Regions from separate parts of the Bacillus sp. 7894-2 genome, predicted to be linked through region 2. Evidence: riboswitches for the same ligand, from Rfam matches in the RefSeq annotation. Region 2 holds a riboswitch; each other region holds the start of a gene.
What was found. Region 2 has a riboswitch for thiamine pyrophosphate ahead of thiC (phosphomethylpyrimidine synthase ThiC). Riboswitches for the same ligand answer to the same signal wherever they lie in the genome.
Positions count from the first base shown of each region.

Region 1: it holds a riboswitch for thiamine pyrophosphate, as region 2 does, so the genes downstream of both, thiM (hydroxyethylthiazole kinase) here and thiC (phosphomethylpyrimidine synthase ThiC) in region 2, are expected to answer to the same signal.
Region 3: it holds a riboswitch for thiamine pyrophosphate, as region 2 does, so the genes downstream of both, thiT (energy-coupled thiamine transporter ThiT) here and thiC (phosphomethylpyrimidine synthase ThiC) in region 2, are expected to answer to the same signal.
Region 4: it holds a riboswitch for thiamine pyrophosphate, as region 2 does, so the genes downstream of both, CHI10_RS08030 (YkoF family thiamine/hydroxymethylpyrimidine-binding protein) here and thiC (phosphomethylpyrimidine synthase ThiC) in region 2, are expected to answer to the same signal.

Region 1 covers NZ_NPDG01000015.1:55,210-60,866, reverse strand. The annotation lists gene CHI10_RS03300 (CBO0543 family protein) at 1-473, opposite strand, end outside; gene CHI10_RS03295 (Cof-type HAD-IIB family hydrolase) at 617-1,366, shown strand; gene CHI10_RS03290 (OsmC family protein) at 1,388-1,846, opposite strand; TPP riboswitch at 1,961-2,073, shown strand; gene thiM (hydroxyethylthiazole kinase) at 2,184-2,999, shown strand; gene thiD (bifunctional hydroxymethylpyrimidine kinase/phosphomethylpyrimidine kinase) at 3,002-3,823, shown strand; gene thiE (thiamine phosphate synthase) at 3,813-4,472, shown strand; gene CHI10_RS03270 (exodeoxyribonuclease III) at 4,607-5,362, shown strand; gene CHI10_RS03265 (hypothetical protein) at 5,446-5,657, shown strand, end outside.
Region 2 covers NZ_NPDG01000134.1:33,280-38,936, forward strand. The annotation lists gene thiO (glycine oxidase ThiO) at 1-516, opposite strand, end outside; gene tenI (thiazole tautomerase TenI) at 516-1,124, opposite strand; TPP riboswitch at 1,210-1,320, opposite strand; gene thiC (phosphomethylpyrimidine synthase ThiC) at 1,343-3,124, opposite strand; TPP riboswitch at 3,251-3,365, opposite strand; gene CHI10_RS19270 (nitroreductase family protein) at 3,603-4,382, opposite strand; gene CHI10_RS19275 (hypothetical protein) at 4,837-5,121, opposite strand; gene CHI10_RS19280 (bifunctional metallophosphatase/5'-nucleotidase) at 5,258-5,657, shown strand, end outside.
Region 3 covers NZ_NPDG01000015.1:29,554-35,210, forward strand. The annotation lists gene qoxB (cytochrome aa3 quinol oxidase subunit I) at 1-1,539, shown strand, start outside; gene qoxC (cytochrome aa3 quinol oxidase subunit III) at 1,529-2,134, shown strand; gene qoxD (cytochrome aa3 quinol oxidase subunit IV) at 2,135-2,440, shown strand; gene CHI10_RS03125 (hypothetical protein) at 2,514-2,753, opposite strand; gene CHI10_RS03130 (hypothetical protein) at 2,875-3,144, opposite strand; gene thiT (energy-coupled thiamine transporter ThiT) at 3,244-3,843, opposite strand; TPP riboswitch at 3,909-4,011, opposite strand; gene CHI10_RS03140 (AAA family ATPase) at 4,278-5,657, shown strand, end outside.
Region 4 covers NZ_NPDG01000057.1:15,149-20,805, forward strand. The annotation lists gene CHI10_RS08020 (ABC transporter ATP-binding protein) at 1-1,003, opposite strand, end outside; gene CHI10_RS08025 (ECF transporter S component) at 987-1,583, opposite strand; gene CHI10_RS08030 (YkoF family thiamine/hydroxymethylpyrimidine-binding protein) at 1,585-2,190, opposite strand; TPP riboswitch at 2,277-2,378, opposite strand; gene CHI10_RS08035 (Cof-type HAD-IIB family hydrolase) at 2,596-3,462, shown strand; gene CHI10_RS08040 (coproporphyrinogen III oxidase) at 3,670-5,184, shown strand; gene CHI10_RS08045 (long-chain fatty acid--CoA ligase) at 5,331-5,657, shown strand, end outside.

The DNA.
Region 1 (5,657 bases), on a different contig from region 2:
ACCACCGCAGCAGGCAGGGAAATCAGCATGGCAACCGCAGGTCTTCGATAGTGGATTCGCAATACAGCAAATAGAGCGATATTCAGCCAAATGTTATGCCAGCTGTTCCAGCCGTTATCGTACACATACATTCCTTTGTGGGCAAACAGTGATTGAATAATGGTAAAAAAGCCAATCCATATAGCAGAGTAAATGTATCCCTGTTTTTTATTGTCAGGGTAGCGCTGCAGGTAAATAATCAGAGCCATAGGAGTAATAAAAAATGTGAAAGCTAAGTTAATAATCGAATGATTTAGCCATTCAGCCGTAATACCTCTAAAAGCCCACAGTGTATGATTAAAATAGAGCATATTGTAGGTCAGGTTGATCGCAATAAAAAATAAGACAGTAGGATATTGCTTTTTCCACTGCGACCAGTCAATAAAGCGGTAAGCGAACAATATCCATACGATGATTACAAGTGCAAGATACATAGTAACATCACCTTTTACATTTAATACATACAGGTATTTCCATTTCACAAAAAAATATTCATCTAAAATGCGCCTTCTTTGAAGGAAAGCGGACTTACCTATATAATGGCTTTATTGTGTTAATTGAAGAAAGGAAGAGGACTATGAAAGAAGCAAAAATTCCCCCGCAGATCAAATTAATCGCCCTTGATATGGATGGAACATTACTGAACTCCAAAGGGGAAATTCCTGAAGAGAACCGTGCAGCTATAAAAGAAGCAAAGGAGAAAGGAATCGAAGTCATTTTGAGCACCGGCAGATCCAGGTTAACGGCAGGCGATCATGCTGATTCTCTAAAATTAAATTCTTATTTGATCACGGTAAATGGCAGCGAAATATTTGGACCTGGTGGTGAATCCATTTTAAGAGCTCCAGTGGATTCTAAAGTAATGGAATGGATGTGGAATCTGTCTAAGACACACAAGACCAATTTCTGGGCAACCAGCTGCGAGCGCGTGTGGATGAACGAAATGCCGGAAAATATCCATGATCATGAATGGCTTAAATTTGGATTTGATATTTCAGATGATGCGATCAGGGAGCTGATTCATAAAGAGCTTCAGTCTAAAGGCAACCTGGAAATTACTAATTCCAGCTTAACCAATATAGAAGTCAATGCTTTAGGCATCAACAAAGCCAAAGGTATCCTAAAAGTAACCGACCTCCTTGGTATTTCAATGGAAAATGTAATGGCGATGGGAGACAGCTTGAACGATATTGCCATGATTAAAGAATCAGGCTGGGGAATAGCGATGGGCAATGCACAGGACATTGTTAAAGAGACAGCCGATGCTGTGACAGGAACAAATGATGAAGCCGGTGTTGCACTGGCCATCCGCAAATGGGCTCTATAACTTAAACCAAAACACCGGCTATCAGGCCGGTGTTTGATTTTTACGAATGGTTTCCTGTACTTCCACTTCCACATTTCCTTTAATCGCCCTTGAGATCATACAGGATGCTTCTGCTTTTTGGACAAGCTTATGTGCAAGAGTATGGTCCTTATCATCAGCGTCTGATTTAAGCACAATAACTGGGTGATGAATAATTTTTTTGTAAGTAATCACCCCTTTGGTGACATCAACAACTCCTACCGACTCCATTGTAAGGTCCTCTTTATCGAGCCGGCTGCGTTCCATCATGGCTGCAAGTGTAATAATATAACAAGTAGCCGCCGCCCCGAGCAGCATTTCATCCGGATTCGTTCCGATTCCGGGACCGTCCATTTCCGGTGGAATGGATACCTGTGTTCTCAGGCCGCCTGTTTCTATTTCCCCAACATCATTGCGAAGACCAGGCCAATGTGCTTTCAAGTGAAAATGGTGTTCAGCCATATTTGAATCCTCCAAGCTATGTATTCTTACTTACACCTTAAAGAGGAAGCGGCAGAATTGCAAGCTTTACAGATTTCATGATTCAGGCTAAGATAAAAACAGCCAACTTAATAGTTTTACTGCTAGGGGTGCCCGATGCTCGCGGGCTGAGAAAGAAACCGGACTGTTTTTTACCCTTCGGACCTGATCTGGATCATACCAGCGTAGGAAAGTAGTAATTTCGGAGAACAAACATAATTCTCTATAGATTATTCAGCCAGGTCCTTATATGGATCTGGTTTTTATTTTGTTCTCTTTTCAAAGGCTATTGAGCGGCAAACGCAGAGGAGGAATGAATGTGAACATTCAAGAGATTAGCAGTCTATTGGAAAAAGTAAGAGAGTTTAATCCTTTAGTACATAATATCACCAATGTGGTGGTAACCAATTTCACTGCCAATGGCCTGCTGGCAATTGGGGCATCACCTGTAATGGCATATGCGCATGAAGAGGCGGGTGATATGGCTAAAATTGCCGGGGCACTGGTTCTCAACATGGGAACATTGACTGAAAAAGAAGTGAAAAGCATGCTTATCGCAGGAAAATCAGCCAATCAGCATGGGGTGCCGGTAATCTTTGATCCGGTTGGTGCCGGCGCGACAGCCTATCGCACAGAAACAGCCAATAGAATAATGGAAGAATTAGATATTAGCATCATAAGAGGAAATGCAGCAGAAATTGCCAATGCAGCAGGACAGAAATGGAATATTAAGGGCGTTGATGCAGGAGAAGCAGAGGGAAACACTTCTGAGCTCGCAAAGTCAGCAGCAAATAAACTTGGTGCAGTCACCGTCATTACAGGAAAACAGGACATCATTTCAGATGGAAGAGCCACTTTTACCATTAACAATGGACATCCCCTGTTAACGAAAGTAACGGGTGCCGGATGCCTTTTGACTTCTGTTATTGGAGCTTTCGCTGCTGTTGAAAAGGATCCAGTAAAAGCGGCAGCTGCTTCATTGGTCGTGTATGGCTCTGCCGCCGAAATCGCTGCAGAAAAAACGGATGGCAGGGGCCCGGGCACTTTCCAAATAGAGTTCTTGAATAGCTTATATACTATCTCAGCCTCAGATGTTGAATTGCGCGGCTCTTTTAGTCAGGTAGGAGGGGAATAAAAATGAAGGTGAACAAAGCTTTAACCATAGCAGGATCAGACAGCGGCGGCGGTGCTGGTATTCAGGCAGATTTAAAAACCTTTCAGGAACTCGGTGTTTTCGGCATGTCAGCGTTAACTGCCGTAACGGCACAAAACACCAGGGGAGTGCAGGGAGTTTATCCCATGACCGCAGAGGCTGTTGCGTCACAATTACAATCCATTGGAGAGGATTTAAGGCCTGATGCAGTCAAGTCAGGTATGCTCTTTAGTGCTGAAATTATCGAGACGGTTTCAAAGGAGATTGCGGAATACGGATGGAACAATATCGTCATTGATCCGGTGATGATAGCAAAAGGTGGAGCATGTCTTCTTCAGACTGAAGCCATTTTAGCGATGAAAAAGCATCTAATTCCGCTCTCGATGGTGATTACACCCAATATACCCGAGGCGGAGGTTTTAACGGATGCTAATATTCGTTCAATGAAAGATAAACGGAAGGCAGCAAAAGAACTACATAGGCTTGGAGCGAGACATGTCATCATTAAGGGCGGCCATGATGAGGGAAAAGTGGCTGCCGATCTATTATTTGACGGTGAAAGTTTTACCGAGTTCAAGAGTAATAGAATACAAACAGTAAACACGCACGGTACTGGCTGCACCTTTTCGGCTGCCATTACAGCCGGACTCGCTGAAGGCTTTTCTGTGCCGCAGGCTGTTGATCGTGCAAAGCAATTTATCCAGGCAGCAATTGAACATGACTTAAGAATTGGCAGCGGTCATGGACCAACCAATCATTGGGCTTATAATTTGAAGAAAAAGGAGAATTTCGTTCATGAGAATTAATTCAGAGGAAATGAGTGAGCTGCTTAAAGTATATTTAATAATGGGAAGCGTAAATTGCTTCCAAGAGCCTGAAGATATTCTCCGATCAGCAATTAATGGGGGCATATCCCTGTTTCAATTCCGTGAAAAAGGTGCAGGATGCCTGCAAGGCAAAGAGAAGGAATCTCTTGCAAAAAGGCTTCAGGCAATCTGCAACGAGAGCGGCATTTCTTTTATCGTCAATGATGACATTGAATTGGCGCTTACTATTAATGCAGATGGAGTCCATATAGGCCAGGAAGACGAACCGGCAGATGTGGTCAGGAGAAAAATCGGCAGCAAAATCCTTGGCGTGTCCGTTCATAATATGATTGAAGCAGAAGCAGCAATCCGGCAGGGAGCAGATTACCTCGGCATTGGCCCTATTTATCCGACAAGCACAAAGAAAGATGCCAAAGCAGTTCAGGGTCTTACTTTTTTAAAGGAATTGAGATCTGCTTCTATCCAGATTCCTGTGGTAGGTATTGGCGGAATTAACTCTAAAAATACACCTCCCATTATGGCTGCTGGAGCAGACGGTGTTTCAGTCATTACGGCAATCAGCCAGGCGGATTCCCCTGAAAAATCAGCCAGGGAGTTAAAAGAAGCAGTAAGGAGAAATGTCCATTAATTTTGAGCATTTTTTTTAAAAAATCAGTATTATCGATTGCCTTTCAAGTTTCAGTGTTTATTACTATGCAATTATTGAAAAGCCATGGTAATGTTGTACTCATACAGATTTTTTCGTAAGGAGATACAATTGCAATGAAACTCGTATCATGGAATGTGAATGGCATTAGGGCCTGTGTGAAAAAAGGCTTCACAGATTACTTCAAAGAGGTGGATGCAGACATCTTTTGCATCCAGGAGTCCAAATTGCAGGAGGGACAGATTGAGCTCATCCTGGATGGCTATCACCAATATTGGAATTATGCGCTTAAAAAAGGATATTCGGGTACAGCTGTATTTACGAAAAAAGAGCCTATCTCTGTCCGCTATGGATTGGGCGATGAGGAAACAGAACCAGAAGGCAGGATTCTCACGCTTGAGTATGAAGGCTTTTATCTGGTGAATGTCTATACGCCAAACTCAAAGCGTGACCTGGCCCGGCTTCCATACCGCCTTGAATGGGAAGAGCGGATTCGGGAGTATTTGCTCGGGCTGGATGAAATAAAGCCTGTTATTATGTGTGGTGACTTAAACGTGGCCCATAATGAAATAGATTTAAAGAATGCAAAATCCAATCGCGGAAATTCCGGGTTTACCGATGAAGAACGTGAAAGAATGACCAGTTTGCTTGGTTCCGGGTTTGTTGATGCCTTCCGCTATAAATATCCGGAAGCCGAGGGTGCCTATACATGGTGGTCGTATATGGCAAAAGTAAGGGAGCGGAATATCGGCTGGCGGATCGATTATTTTATTGTGTCAGAAAAGCTTCAGGAAAAAATAATAGATTCACAAATTCATTGCGACATTATGGGCAGCGACCATTGCCCGGTAGTCCTTGAAATGGATCTATAGGATGAAGCCTCTGCAATGTGCAGGGGTTTTGTTTTAGAAAAACAGGCAATAATTGAATTAAGATTAGCTAAAGGAATGGTTTTATGAACAAAACAGAAATGCTGAAGCTTTTTGTTCTTATTGAAAGAGTGTATCCGCCTTTCCGGATCAAAAGCGAAATTGTTCATCATTATTTTGATCACTGTCTCGAATTCGACTACGATATAGCCTTCAACAGCATAAAAGAGCATATCAGGAAAAGTCCGTATCCACCGTCAATCAGTCATATCGGCGGGTTTTATGAAATGGCAGACTG
Region 2 (5,657 bases):
TTCTGCGCCGAGGGCTATTGCAGCTTTTGCAATAGCAAGAGACAATTCATATGCCTGTACCTGTCCGTCATTCGGTATATACATGGATCCCCTCAATTTGTTTGATACGAAGGGTTCACGTTTGATCAGGTCATCAATCGAAAGCCATTCGGCCTGCTCATCCGCGGTTTGCTGTCTTTCTATCAATCTTTTTAATGCCTGCTCTTCTTCTTTACTAGCCGCCACTTTATATACACCCTTATTTTGATAGCCAATATGCACCTGTGATAAATCTTCCAGTTCAGGAATCAGGCTCCGGTACATGGAGCGGCTTTTGCATGCCAGCTGAAATAGCGGGCCGTCTTCTATCAGTTCCGTTTGGGCTCCTAAAATTCCAGCTGCTGCTCCTGAAGCTTTGCCGGCTATTTTCCCCATATCCAAAACGGCCGCTTTATACCCTCTTTTAGCCAGTTGAAAAGCAATGGAGCTTCCGTTAATGCCGCCTCCGACTATAACGGCATCAAACATTTTCCTCATCATTTCCCCTCCTCATTTAATTTTTTTGCAAAAAGCTTTGCTTCTTCTACAGGGTCCTTTGCCTGCAAAATCGCCGACATTACAGCAATGCCGTCTGCCCCCGCCTTCAAAACCTCCGGTACTTTCTCTGGTTCCATGCCCCCAATTGCCAATACAGGAATATCTACTGCCTTTTTAAGAGCCTCCAGTGACCCAGTGCCCCTTGGCGGAACTCCCTTCTTTGAATCGGTTTCAAATATGTGCCCAAACAGGATATAATCAGCCCCTTGTTTTGCAGCCTCTTTTGCTTCTTCAAGAGAATGTACGGAACATCCTATGGGTATATCTGGAAAATGAATTTTGACAACATGGACTGGAAGGCTGTGAAAAGCAAGATGCACACCCGTTCTAAACGCCCAGGCAACATCCACACGATCATTTATAACGATTTTATGAACAGGAACTCCCTTATTAAGAAGCAGCTGAACTCCTTCATATATCTCTCTTGAGGTTCGATGTTTTTCCCGTAAGTGGAATCTATCTGTAAAGGGTTCCAATTCAACTGCTAATTCAGCGAAGGACTCTGGAGAAAGCTTTCCATCTGATATAACATGAAGCTGTTTTTTCATAGCGGCTGCCCCCAAGCTTTTTTAGATTTTCTGCAATAAAAAACCACCTTCTAAATAGAAAGCGGAGGTATGTGGCCATAGAATTCAGACCCAATCCCCACTTCCCTACGCTGGTATTCATGCCAGATCAGGTTCCAAGGGTCTTAAAGCTTTTGCTTTAATCTCAGCCTGCAAACAGGCACCCCCAGCGGATACATAACTATTAAGCTACTATTCATTTACTGATAAATGGTCCCGGACTTTTTAAATTCCTCAGCTTTTTCTTCCATGCCTTTCTGTATCGCTTCATCCGTGTCAAGCTTATTCTCTATTGCATATTTCCGGATATCCTGAGAAATTCTCATGCTGCAGAATTTTGGTCCGCACATGGAACAGAAATGAGCGGTTTTTGCCCCTTCAGCCGGCAGGGTTTCATCATGGAATTCCAAAGCGCGCTCAGGATCCAATGAGAGATTGAATTGATCTCTCCAGCGGAATTCAAAACGGGCTTTTGACAGGGCGTCATCCCTTTTTTGTGCTCCTGGATGTCCCTTTGCCAGATCTGCAGCATGGGCTGCAATTTTATACGTGATGACACCCTCGCGCACATCATCTCTATTTGGCAAACCCAAATGTTCTTTAGGGGTAACATAGCAAAGCATCGCCGTCCCATACCAGCCTATCATGGCAGCCCCGATTGCAGAGGTAATATGGTCATACCCCGGAGCTATATCAGTCGTAAGGGGTCCGAGTGTGTAGAATGGTGCTTCTTTACAGATTTCTAATTGTTTATCCATATTCTCTTTGATTAAATGCATTGGAACATGGCCAGGTCCCTCGACCATTACCTGTACATCATGTTCCCAGGCAATTTTCGTCAGCTCCCCTAGTGTTTCAAGCTCCGCAAATTGAGCCTCATCATTTGCATCTGCAATCGATCCCGGCCGCAGTCCATCCCCCAGGGAGAAGGCCACATCATAAGCTTTCATGATCTCGCAGATTTCTTCAAAGTGTGTATATAAAAAGTTCTCTTGATGATGATGCAGGCACCACTGTGCCATAATGGATCCGCCTCTCGAAACAATTCCGGTCAGCCTTTTGGCAGTAAGCGGTACATAACGTAAAAGGACACCGGCATGAATGGTAAAGTAGTCAACCCCCTGCTCTGCCTGTTCAATTAAGGTATCCCTGTATACTTCCCACGTAAGATCCTCGGCAATGCCATTAACCTTTTCAAGTGCCTGATAAATGGGAACAGTACCGACCGGAACGGCGGAGTTTCTAATAATCCATTCGCGTGTAGTATGAATATTCTTGCCTGTAGACAGATCCATAATTGTATCTGCTCCCCAGCGGGTAGCCCAGGTCATTTTCTCGACCTCTTCTTCAATAGAGGATGAAACAGCCGAGTTTCCAATGTTCGCATTAATTTTCACATGAAAATTCCTTCCGATGATCATTGGCTCTGTCTCAGGATGATTGATATTGGAAGGAATGATTGCCCGGCCCCTCGCTACTTCAGACCGGACAAATTCAGGTTCCATATTTTCCCGAATGGCTATAAACTCCATCTCTGGAGTAATGATTCCCTTTTTTGCATAGTGAAGCTGGGTGACATTCTTCCCCTTAATCGCTCTCAATGGCTTGCGGGATAAGCCAGGAAAGACTTTATGATTAGCACGCGGATCATGTTCATCGCGGAACCCGTTATCCTCGGGCTTAATTTCCCGCCCATCATACTCTTCAACATCCCCGCGTTCCTGAATCCACCGGCTTTTCAGAGCGGGAAGCCCTGTTTTTAGATCGGACGTGTATTGAGGATCCGTATAAGGCCCGCTCGTATCATATACGCGAACCGGCTCATTGATTTCTTCTCCAAAAGTACCGGTGGTGGGACTTAATTCTATCTCCCGCATTGGAACCTTGATATCCGGTCTGGATCCTTCCACATAGATTTTTTTGCTGCCAGTAAAGCTCGGCATAATAGAAATACTCTCCTGATTTAAAGAACTTGCAGTCATTGATCATCTCTCCCTTATTAAAAATATAAGGACGAGACCTGGAACCGAGGTAGTGCAAGATATGTAAAAAAGCCGGTCCACATAATGATGGACCGGCTTAACCGTAGATGTCTATGCACAAAGAAACCTTTGCACATCTAACTTCCCCACGCTGGTATAATCCAGATCAGGTCCAAAGAGTCAAGAAACTTTAGCGCGTTTCTTTCTCAGCCCAAGCTATTGGGCACCCCTAGTTATTGCTATTTAATTCACTATCAGTATACATAATTCTGAAAATAAATGAAAGATGTTTTTCAATTGTCACCTAAAGCAGGCTTTCCAGCTCAAAAATGTGGATAAAAATCAATGTTTGATACTTTATTATAAAGCCTGGAAGCTGGTATTGCGGAATAAGAGATTGTATAAGGGACAGTTCCCGTGTTTCACGATATTGTGTCGGTACCACTCATGAAGCAGAAGAACCCCCCTTCATGAAATTTCATTCATTATTCATAAAGTTTTGTCTCTCTAAGTAATTCAGCACTGTTTGTGAAAATTGAAGGTGTGATTCCTTCGTATACTTTGCTTTGGTATAGATTTGGGCAAGATTTTTTAATCCTAATTGTTCTGTCATTTCTTTAAGTTTTGGGACGGCCATATAGCGGTTCCATCCTTTTTCATTTCGATCTTTATAAATTTCCAGAATATCTTCATCCGAATAATCACGATACTGCTCGTAGTGAACAAGTCCATGCTTTGGCAATCGATCACGTGGGGCAGGGTTTTCTGCGGGATATCCTAATGAATAACCTACAACGGGTACGACATTTGGGGGTAAGTTTAATAGTTCGCCAATTTGGTCACAGTTTGCAAGCGTAGAGCCCATATAGCAAATGCCGAGTCCCGCATTTTCAGCTGCCAGTGCACAGTTTTGTGACGCCAAAGTGGCATCAATGGCACCGATCATAAAGCTCATGTAATTATCAAAATGTATAGGTGCATCGTTGAGTGCAAGCCATTTTCGCATTCTATTAAAATCAGCGCAAAAAGTTAAGAGAATAGGTCCATCAACAACCATCGATTGCTCCATATGAGCAGTGTATAATTTTTTCTTTAGTTCTTTGTCTCTTGTGACGATAATCGAATAAGATTGCATATTACCACTTGAGGAGGCACGAATACCCGCCTCTAAAATTTGATCCAGCAATTCTTGACTTACTTCTCTATCTTCATATTCTCGAATGGATCTGTGCCCCTGTATCACATCATTCAATTCCAAAACAATCACTCCCACTATCTGTTATAGAAATAAGCAAGTTCCGCTGGTTCAAACACTTGAACCCACCACTAGTTTGTTAATATAGTTTTATTGAATTCCAACTGAAAATTGCTTTAATTGCTCTATTTTTTCAGGTGAAAGCAGTGTGGATTTTCTAGTGTGGCCGCCCATTTGCACGATAACGGTATCTGTTACTGCGGCGAGCCTTTTACCTTGATATATTCCCTCGTATGTAATATCACTATTCTCCTGGATTCTATGCTCCTAGCGAAATATGCTTTTCGATACATTCAACAAAGCAATCTAAAATTCCTTTTTGACCATTCCTGCTCCTTTATTCAGAACACTGAGACGGTTCCGCCGTGGCTCGAAATCACTAATTTTACAGACAGCACAGAAAAACGCCTGCTATAAACAGACGTTTTTTCCATGCTTTAGATGTGTATCAGCATTCCTAATTCTCTTCAGACTCCTCATCGTTCATATCCATATCACTTTCACCCATGTTCTCTTCATCCTGTGGTGATTCTTCATTCATGCCAGGCTCCTCCATATCAGACTCCTCTGATGTTCCCGGATCCTGCATTTCACTATCACCATTATTGTTTTCTTCCATTTGATTATCTTCCAATTCTACATCTTCCGTTTCCGGCGGCGGCTCCTGTTCATCTGTTCCGCACCCTGCCAACAATAATCCTGCACCCAATGGGACTGAAAGCAAAAGCTTCTTATATTTCATTTGTTGTCATCTCCTTTGGCAGTATTATGTTTCTATTATGACCCTTACCCTTTATTAAATTGGATAAACTGTTCCTACGATTAAATCCCCAATATCTGCAAATACTATCCCTGCCACAATTACTGGAGGTTGATTGATGAAAGTACTTATCTCCCTTATATTATTTAGCTTCCTGGGATTGCCTCTGGGAGAGAAAGATCAATGGGATAGGCAGGGCCTCTCTGAAGATTATCATGGCCATATTGAAGATCGCTCAGAGGGGCCATACAAGAAAGTGCAGCTGCTTGGAATCAATGATTTCCATGGCCAGCTGAATGTGACCCGGCAGATTAACGGCAGACCCGCAGGACGTGCGGATTATCTCGCTGCCTATTTGCGTGAGCGTGCGGCAGAAAATGAAAATACCATCCTGCTTCATACTGGAGACATGATAGGAGCCAGTCCTCCTGTATCTGCCCTCCTGAAGGATGAACCGACCATTGAGTTTTTGAATAAGATGGGGTTTGATATTGGCACCATCGGTAACCATGAATTCG
Region 3 (5,657 bases), on a different contig from region 2:
AGCGGAGCTATGCTATTCAATATTTCCTTCGTTATCGGAGGGTCACCTGATGCAGGCTGGACTTCCTACTTCCCTCTTGCAGGCAAGGAATTCAGTCCGGGAATCGGCAATAACTATTATGCAGTTGCCCTGCAGATTGCCGGTATCGGTACATTAATGACAGGTATCAACTTTATCGTCACGATTCTAAAAATGAGAACAAAAGGCATGACACTGATGAAAATGCCGATGTTTACGTGGACTACATTCGTAACATCCATTCTGATTGTGGCTGCTTTCCCTATTTTCACAGTCGCATTGGCATTGATGACGTTTGACCGTCTATATGGAACACACTTCTTTACCGTATCCGGCGGAGGCATGGATATGCTTTGGGCTAACCTGTTCTGGCTATGGGGACACCCTGAGGTATATATTGTTGCCCTTCCTGCTTTCGGGATTTTCTCCGAAGTCATTGCAACTTTTTCAAGAAAATCATTGTTTGGATATAAATCGATGGTATTTTCCATCCTTGGAATTGCCCTTCTAAGTATGGTTGTATGGGTTCACCATTTCTATACAATGGGTTCAGGACCTGCAGTTAACTCATTCTTCTCCATCACGACGATGGCGATTGCCATCCCGACTGGAGTTAAGATGTTCAACTGGCTGTTTACGATGCGGAAAGGCCGCATAAAAATAACTTCTGCGATGCTTTGGGCACTTGCATTCGTTCCTTGCTTTGTCATCGGCGGGGTTACAGGCGTCATGCTGGCAATGGGTGCAGCGGATTATCAGTATCACAATACCTTATTCCTGGTTGCCCACTTCCACTATGTATTAATTCCGGGTGTCGTGTTTGCGGTATTTGCAGGCCTGTACTACTGGTGGCCAAAAATGTTCGGCTTCATGCTGAATGAAAAACTCGGAAAATGGCATTTCTGGCTATTCGTTATCGGCTTTAACGTAACATTCATGCCTATGTTCTTCCTTGGATTAAACGGAGCTGTAAGACGTGCATACACATACTCTGCCGAATCAGGCTTTGCACCTCTATTCATGCTTTCAGCGATTGGTTCTATTGTTCTCGCAGCCGGATTCGCTGTATTCTGCTATAACATTTACTGGAGCATCCGCTATGCGGACAGAAACATCTCAAGCGACCCATGGGATGCAAGAACACTGGAATGGTCTACTGCATCACCTGTTCAGTTCTATAACTTTGCGAAGCTGCCGGAAGTGAAATCACTTGATCCATTCTGGCACATGAAGAAAAAGAATGAAGGCTTAACATTGCATGACAGTGAAATAGAAGAAATTCATATGCCAAGCAACTCATGGGTACCGATTTATATGGGTGTTATCTTTGGCATCGCAGGCTTCTTCCTTGTGTTTGAATGGCACATCGCGGCAGCTGTTGCCGGAATTGGCATTTTTGCCGGATTGATTATCCGTTCATTCGATTACAATGAAGGCTTCCATGTTTCAAAAGAAGAGATTCATAGAATTGAAAATGCGTGGAGAAAAACAGAAGGAGAGGTGCACGATCATGTCAGCTAAAGTGGATACGACTCTGCCGCTTGAATATCAAACTGAGCAGGACCGCATGAATATTCTTGGCTTCTGGGTTTTCCTTGGCGCTGAAATCGTCCTGTTTGCCACTCTGTTCGGAGTATATGGAGTTTTATATGAACGCTTTGCAGGAGGGCCAACACATAAAGATATCTTTGTCATCAAGGATGTCATGATACAGACCGTGCTCCTTCTGACAAGCAGCTTTACAATGGGCATTGCCATTTTTGAAATGCGCCGGCATAACCTTAAAGGGCTAATCACCTGGCTGGTGATTACCCTGGCTCTTGGCGCAGGCTTCCTGTTCATGGAGATTAATGAATTTATTCATTATGCCCATGAAGGCGCAACGATGCAGACAAGCGCATTCCTTTCCAGCTTATTTGTTTTACTGGGAACACATGGAGCTCACGTAACTTTGGGAATTGGCTGGGCAACGATGGTTATCATCCAGCTTCTAAAAAGAGGCCTTACCCCTACTACTGCAAGGAAAACGTTTATTATCGGCCTTTACTGGCACTTCCTTGATGTAGTCTGGATCTTTATCTTCACATTTGTGTATCTGAAAGGACTGGTGGCTTAAATGGAGCATCATCAATCAAAAAGCTTCCCGATAAGCCATGTCATTGGATTTGTAGTTTCCCTTGTGCTGACATTTGCAGCAGCAGGAATTGCTTTGAAAACGAACCTTTCTTTTAAAGTGATCATGTGGATCATCGGCTCACTGGCTGTCGTTCAGGCAGGCATGCAGCTGTTCATGTTCATGCACTTAAGAGAAGGTGAAGACGGCAAGACGAACCTGGTCAATATGATTTATGCCGTATTTATGGTGATTGTTATTGTAGTCGGTTCTATTTGGGTGTTAACCTCTGGACATGCTTCACATTAGGATAGAAGCGCCTTGATCACGACGCTGGAGCTAGACAGTATAAAAAAACCGGTCTCCCCATTGGAGGCCGGTTTTATTTGTATTGTCTGATTCCCTTGCTTCCCTTTGTCATTTCTTCCATTACATTGATAAAAAATCCGAATCCGAAAAGCAGCATGGAAGAAACCATAATGCTTAAGCCGATGGATAATACATACTCGCCTGTGATGCCGCTTACAAAAAAGCTTGAAATAAAAACAATAAAACCTAAAATAATTCCTGCTGCTGTACTATTTCTGAAAAAATGCAATACGCGCTGCTGTTGAAGTGTCATATCCCCATCTCCTTTTATTTAATATTCTAACTATGTTCACAAATTTGTCAAACTTTTTGTCACAAAGTTGTCAAAATAATTTTTGCGTAAAAAAAAGCTCTGCAAGCTGCAAAGCGATTTTCTACTGATATAGCTTTTTAATGTTCTCCAAATCTTTCTTAAGACTGCATATTTCCTGCCGGGTCAGCATGAGCGGCATTTGATCGTAAAGTGTAATGATTTGCCCTCCCTCATCTTCTTCATGAAGGGACAGATAGTTATACAGAGTTTCACATTGATTTTTGTTGAGAACTGACTGGGTACTGAAGCTTTTTACTTTCTGGATTTCAAAGGCACTGGCTTCCACATCAAAAACACCTGTGATAATGTTTCCCTGCAATGTATTGGACAAAGTCTTCACTCCCCTTTTTGAGTAATATACCCATTTTTCAGGAGCAATTTCCCAATATATAAAAAAACCTCTTTGAAATACTTCAAAGAGGCATATATATCATGAAGCATTCTTGTGAGTTTGAAGACTTTCAACCGATTTTCGAATGATTAATCTCGGTGCCGATGAAATAATTAAGACAGCCACGATTGAGCAGAGAATGGCCGCTCCAAGCATGGTTGCGCCGTTTGCCAGGAAGGAAAAGAGGACCGGTGACATCCCTTCAGGTGCATAGCTTCCGAAGAAAAGCACACCTGCTATGAAATGCCAGAAATATCGGGCGAGGCTTCCGATAAATACCGCCACGACCACCCAGCCCAGCGCTTTCTTCTTATTGCCGGTGCGCAGCTGATTTTGGATAACGCGGTAAAACAAACCGGCAAATCCAATACAGGCAAATGCCACAAAATACTCGATAAATGCCTGAAGCGGAGTGGCAATCCAGGCATCCCCCATGGCAATCTGCAAAATCCCCCATAAGAGGCCTGCAATGAAGCTGACCTTAAAGCCCCACCTGAAAGCCAGAATGAAAATGGGAATCATCGCGGCAGATATGGAAATGGATGGCGACAGCTTGATGGATGGCAGAAAATCAAGAATGATAGCAAAGGCAGCAAAGAACGAAGCCTCTATCATTGCAATTAACCTTAATTTCTTCATAAAAAAATCCCCCTTTAGTCTCGTGACGATACCCCAAGGGAGAACAAGCAGGCAGAAAGTTATATCTGCCTATCATTCCACATTCCTGCGCTAGCATTAACTAACAGGTTCAAAGGGTCAGAACAGCGAACTGTTCACTCTCAGCGATATGCTCCCCTTGTGGCACGTTATTGAATTATCCGCTTTTAGTATATATGAAATGAGTAAGAGTGAAAAGTGGTCCCTGGTGAAAATTTTTTAAATATATCAAACAGGTACCTCCCTGCCTGTCACAATTTTTTCACAAATCAATAGCCTCTGAACGCTGTTGTAGCACACTTTCTAGCAGATAAAATTATTTTTCCATAATTTACAACGTTTAAAAAGTGTAAAACCCTGTATTTAACAATTTTAATTTCTTATAATGTAGATATGTTCAATGAGGAGGGAAATAGTTGAAATCACGTCTTAAGAAGCCTTCGACGATTATTTCTATTGCATTGGTAGTCACGGTGATTTTGGCTGCGGTTATTTGGACCGTACAAGCAGGAAAAAAGGATGTGACTGTCCCGTTCTCTTCTGTGGAAAAAATTATAGCTTCCCAGGATGGAAAGACTGTTGCAGTACAGGAATATAAAAATGGAAAACTTCTGATAACAGCTCCTGACGGAGAGTACATCTCCCATGTGCCTCCCAACAGTGAGATGGTTGATAAATTAGTAGAAACCTATAATATACAATATTCGTTCGCAAACACAGGACCTTTAACCCCCTGGATTCTGGGCGGTGTAGTCCTTTTGTTCATTGCCGTTGGAATTTACCTGTTTAAATCAGGAAAAGGCGGAATGGGCGCTACAAATACAATGAAGCAAAGTGTCTCGAAGCCTAAAGCCCTGCCTACTATTTCGCTTGAAGATGTTGGCGGGATCCAGGAAGAAATGAAAGAGGAAATCATGCAGACTCTATCCATTTTAAAAGAACCTGAGCGCTCTTTAAAAATGGGGATCAAGCCGCCGAAGGGAATTCTCTTATACGGACCTCCCGGAACGGGAAAAACCCTGCTGGCTCAGGCAATTGCCAAGGAGCTTGGAGCAACTTTCTTCTCAACAAGCGGTTCCGGGTTTAATGAATTATTCGTAGGTGTTGGTGCATCCCGTGTCAGAAACCTTTTCCAGAATGCCAGAAAGCATGCTCCTGCTGTCGTCTTCATTGACGAAGTAGATGCACTTGCAGGACGAAGAAAGCAGCATGGCGGAGAAGAAAGTGAAAAAACATTAACTGAACTGCTGGTCCAGCTTGACGGCGGACATTCCAATGATGGAATATTATTTATTGCCGCCACAAACCGGAAGGATATGCTCGACGAAGCATTCCTGCGTCCTGGACGAATTGACTTCTCTTTCAATGTCCCTCTTCCAGATACAAAGGGTCGGAGAGAGATCATCAATATCCATACGAGAAATAGATTGCTGGCTGAAGATGTTATGACAACTCTGGGCGATCTTGCAGAAAGCACTTCCGGATTTTCAGGCGCAGATCTTCATTCCCTTTTCGAAACGGCAAGCCGCAGAGCAGTCCGAAACGGCCAGGAAATTATTTCAAAAGAAGATTTGGATTACGCTCTGGACCGTACCATTTTGGGAACGACCACACGTGCATTGCAAGATGCCGGAACGAAGCAGCGGGTTGCAATCCATGAAGCAGGCCATGCCTTAGTGGCTGCCTTAACAAAACCGGGTTCCGTCCGGAAAGCAACCATCATTCCGCGTGGCGAAGCCCTTGGGTATGTAGCTCCTATTCAAAAAGAACTTCACTTATCGACAACAAGTGAATTG
Region 4 (5,657 bases), on a different contig from region 2:
TTTTAACAGAAAAACTAATATTTCTTAGCAAGTCCTTACCAGCTTTATTAAAGTATAGATTCTCTGCTGATAGGATGATCTGCTCTTCAGGAGCTTGGTGTTTTTTCTTCCTGTTATCTAAAATCTGAAGTGCAGCAGAGGGATTTACAAATCCAGCAATTAGCTCCCGATCAGTTAACGGAAGCTTTTCCCCGCTGTAGATCCCAGCTTTTTTTCCTGATAGGCCGGCTCTAACCGTGCTTGGCAGCCAGATGCCCTCAAGCAGAAGTTCTTCTGCATATTGATTAAAGCAATCTGCCGTGCTTCCAATAAATAAAATTTCTCCTTCCTTGTTTAGGACCACGCACCGGTCGGTCAAATCAATCCAATCATCCAGCTTGTGCTCAATGATTAGAAGGGAAATTGCCTGGTTTTCTTTAAGCTCTTTAATGATGCGTGTGAGTTCATAGCTTGAAGCCGGGTCCAGATTTGCTGTCGGTTCGTCCAAAATCAAGATATCCGGTTTTAATGACAATACACATGCCAGTGCTAGCTTTTGCTTTTGGCCCCCGGAAAGAGTGTGGATTAAGGAATGTCTATACGGCAAAAGATGAACAAGCTCTAATGCTTCATCAATCTTTCTCTCGATTTCATCATTAGGTGTTTTCATATTCTCAAGTCCAAAGGCCAGCTCATCCTCGACTGTGGTCATGCAAAATTGGCTTTCAGGGTCCTGAAATACAATGCCAATGTGCTGATTAATTTCGCCAGGACCGAATTCCGCAAGCATCTTTTCCTTGAATGAAATGGTCCCTTCCAATTCGCCATCAACGGCCTCCGGATACAATTTATTTAAGCAGAAAGCAAGTGTGCTTTTTCCCGATCCGCTTGGGCCCAATAATAGAACTGCTTCCCCTGGATAAAGGCTGAATTGCACATCTTTAAAAATAGGTTTTTCCACATCTTCATACCTGAAGGAAAGCTGTTCGGTTTTTAATATATGCCGGTTATGCTGTAATTCCATTTTCCGGTTTTCCCCTTTTCCGCTCTTTTCCAATTGGAAAGCTGTTTAATGCCCCAGTTTTCGCAAGGCTCTCACTCAGCCATTTGCCCAGCAATCCAGCCAGTAAAGCACCGCTGATCAGCCTCACAAAAAACATAGCTGTTACATAACCGGGTGAGAGGGCCGCATAGCCGGAAATGAAATAGCCCCAAATAAAACTAGTAACAGATGAGCCCATTCCGGCAGCAATTAACACCCATGTCCGGTAATTATTCCATTTTGTAGCCGCAAAAACAGCTTCCGCTCCAATCCCCTGAATCATCCCTGACAGAATCAGGCGGGGACCAACTGCGTTGCCGATCATGACTTCAATGGCTGCAGCGATGGTTTCCGATAAAAAGGCTGCTCCGGGCTTTCTGATTATGTACGCTGCGATGATTGAAACAACAAACCAAATGCCAAAAATCAAATCATAGCCAATTAAGCCGAACATTCCATATAGCACGTTGCCAAATTGCAGGAACGCCAGATATACAACTGCAAACACGACAGCAAGTACAGACAGGACAATGACCTCACGAAGCTTCCACTTTTCGAGCATTTTACTCAGCCTCCTTTTTGGATGGACTGTTGGCAGACATATTCACCGTCATAACAATATGTGTAGAATCGCTTTTCTTACAGTTTTCAAAAGCATCCTCAAGTGTTTTAAAAACAGCGTGTGCATCTCCATCCAGTCTTGAAGCATAATGAACTCCTTTAGAAAAAGTACCCCGATTCGCAGCGAGTTCGACCTGGTCCATAATGACGTTCATGTAATCAGGAATCCCCATCGGATAAAGGGCGAACTGGACAGCGACTTCCTGGCTGATTACTGCTGCTGATTCTTCATTTGCCCGTTCCTCATTTTCAGCAAGATAAGCATCGCCTGCAGTATCACCGGGACATCCATTTGAAAAAGTCCCGTTAAACACTACATGATCTCCATGCTTAACTGATTCAAGGTAAATAGCTTTGACCACATCGAAAACATGAATGGACCTGCCACGCACACAGGTGCTCACATCATCAGTTTCCATCCATACCTTGCTCGTATCCACTTCTTTTAGTGCTGATAAAATAACCTCCGCAAACCTGTCAGTCATTGGGTAAATTGAAAACCTGCACCCTGTAATTTCACTAGTCCCACATAAAAAATTTTCCTGCATTTTTCCATCCTCCTATTATTTATGAAAATAAAAAACTGCATTCCCATAGGAAATGCAGTTGAATGTTATCAATACAAATAAATGATAGCCGTTCACCTGCACTTCCCCACGCTGGTATTATCCAGATCGGGTGATAAGAGTCAGAACGGATTGTTCTTCTCAGCCAAAAAGCTCCCCTAGTGCAAAACTTGGATATGCAGTTTTTAATGACTCCATCTTAATACGGAGCAAACAAAATGTAAATGAATAATTTATCTTTTTTATATCAAATGATCTGTGAAATCAGACAGCAGCGGTTAAGCTATGAAAAAATTTCTCCATTGTCCATGTCATGTTCTAATCCAGTCCTTCCCTTCATAAAAGTGTAATAGGACAATTTTACACCGAGAATAGGGGGCAAATTGGATGATATACAGAATGCTTGCTTTAAACATAGACGGAACACTACTCCAAACAAATGGAAGACTTCATAAATCAACAAAAGAAGCGATAGAATATGTGCAGCAAAAGGGAATTTATGTAACACTTGTTACGTCCCGAAGCTTTCCATCCGCGAAAAAAGTGGCCAAAGCATTGAAAATCAATTCTTTGCTGGTCACTCACAGGGGAGCATATATTGCAGCTTCCCAGGAAAAGCCGATCTTTGTAAAAAGAATTCAGGAAGATGAAACGTTTGAAATCGTGCGCCTGCTTGAAGGCTTTACCTGTCAAATCAGGCTGGTGCACGAAAAATATTCCCTTGCCAACAAAACGAAGCTCAATACCAATATGCTTGCTAAAACTGTTTTTACAACCGGCGATCCCATTTTTTACTCCCAGCAATTTGTGGATTCATTAAGTGACACCATCTTAGACGAGCCGGTCACCCCGCCAAAAATTGAAGTGTACTTTGAAGATAAAGAAGACCTTGAGGATGCTAAGACAGCCATCTGGGGCATGTTTGAAAATGTAGAAGTCATTAAACTGAATGATCTGAGGATGGACATTGTTCCTTCAGAAGTTTCAAAGCTGAATGGGCTGCTCTATTTATGTGAACACCTTGGAATTTCCAGAAACCAAATGGTCGTAATTGGAGATTCTGAAGATGATCTGGAAATGATTGAAGCCGCCGGTCTGGGGGTGGCAATGGGTAATGCTCCGGCAGAAGTAAAAAAAGCAGCAGACTGGCTGACACGATCCAATGACCAGAGCGGCGTAAGCTACATGGTTAAAGAACATTTCCGCAAACAGCATCCAATCGACTTTCTGAAGAAAATGAATCTGCTGAAATAAATGCATGAAAGAGAGTCCGGTCAAGGCAGATCGGCTCTCTTTTTGATTTAGGGCATTGGATAAAGCGAGTCAATAGTATATTGACCTTGTTTCCCCAGTTCTGTACACTAAAAGGAGTTTGTCAACATGAATAATAAAGACTATGCAGCTGCCCGTGAGATTGAACACCGGCAGATTTATTATATTTTTTAAAAAAAGGTGATAGATTTGAACATATCAATTTTAGGCATAAAGGATGAACGGTTCCATCGTCCGCTCCGGCTGATCGGAAACCTCTTTTTTGAAGAATGTGAAGTGTTGCTGGGTGAGAATGCTGCAGCAGATTTGACAATTTCTTTTCAGCTTGAGCAGGGAGATCGCATTAAAGCCTTTGCTAAGCTTACTGATAAAGACAGCAGGAACCTTACTGCCACTTTTGAAAAAGAATTTGTTCCGGCTGAGTCAGAAAAAGAGACTTTCAGACAAGTGAAGAATGCAGTATCACATGTATACCTGACTGTTTTGCAGGACTGGACGGGCATTACCCAGAAGTGGGGGATTCTGACCGGAGTACGTCCCACAAAATTGCTTCACCGTGCCATGCAGAATCAGACACCTCTCCAGGAAGCTCATCATCAGCTGAAGGAAGAGTACTTGATTACAGATGAAAAAATTCAGCTTATGCAGAATATTGTAGACCGGCAGCTTGCTGTGGTACCGGATCTTTATGACTTGAAAAAAGAGGTAAGCATATATATTGGCATTCCGTTCTGCCCGACAAAGTGCGCGTATTGTACTTTTCCTGCTTATGCGATTAATGGCAGGCAGGGTTCTGTTAACTCATTTCTTGGCGGCCTTCATTTTGAAATGCGCAAAATTGGTGATTGGCTGAAAGAAAATAATGTGAAAATCACCACTGTCTATTATGGCGGAGGGACCCCGACAAGCATTACGGCAGAAGAGATGGATATGCTTTATGAGGAAATGTATGAATCTTTCCCGGATGTAAAAAACATTCGGGAGGTCACTGTGGAAGCAGGCCGTCCTGATACGATTACACCTGAAAAGCTTGAAGTGCTTAAAAAATGGAATATTGACCGTATCAGCATTAATCCTCAGTCCTATATTCAGGAGACCTTGAAAGCAATTGGCCGTCACCACACAGTGGAAGAAACCGTGGATAAATTCCATTTGGCCCGTAATATGGGCATGAACAATATCAATATGGATCTGATCATTGGATTGCCTGGAGAAGGGGTTCAGGAATTTGCGCATACTCTGGGTGAAACAGAGAAATTAATGCCGGAATCCCTGACTGTTCATACTTTATCCTTTAAACGAGCTTCGGAAATGACTAAGAACAAGCAAAAATATAAAGTTGCCGATCGTGAAGAGATTGAAAAAATGATGGACATGGCTGAGGATTGGACGAAAGTTCATAATTACCATCCTTATTATCTCTATCGCCAGAAAAATATTCTCGGCAATCTTGAAAATGTCGGCTATGCCCTTCCAAATCAGGAAAGCATCTATAACATTATGATTATGGAAGAACAGCAGACAATTATCGGGCTTGGGTGCGGAGCTTCCAGTAAGTTCATTGATCCCGGGACAGGAAAAATCACTCATTTTGCAAACCCGAAGGATCCAAAATCGTATAATGACAGCTTTGAACATTATACAGATGAGAAATTGAAAATATTAAAAGAGCTATTTAATAAACATGAATCCCTTGCCGAATAGGCGGGGATTCTTTTAGTGAATATATTTTGGAAAATTAAGAAAAATATTAAAGGAATTCTTGAAAATAAAGAGAATGAATAGGTACAAGATCATAGATTTCTATGTTTCTAAATGTAAGCGTTTTCTAAAAAGGGGGAATTGTAATGATGATGCAGACACCTTTGACTATGACGCAAATGATCAGGCGGGCAGAAAAATATTTTCCAAAGAAAACGGTCGTATCAAGAACGGCTGGCGGAATTCAGAGATTGACATATAAGCAGATTGCAGAAAGGACCAGGAAGCTGGCAGAAAGCCTGCAAAAGCTGGGAGTGGAAAGAGGGGATAAGGTCGGGACACTGGCCTGGAATCATCATCGCCACCTGGAGGCTTATTTCGCCATCCCATGCAGCGGAGCCGTTCTTCACACGATTAATATCCGTCTGTCACCTCAGCATATTACATATATTATTAACCATGCAGAAGATAAAGTG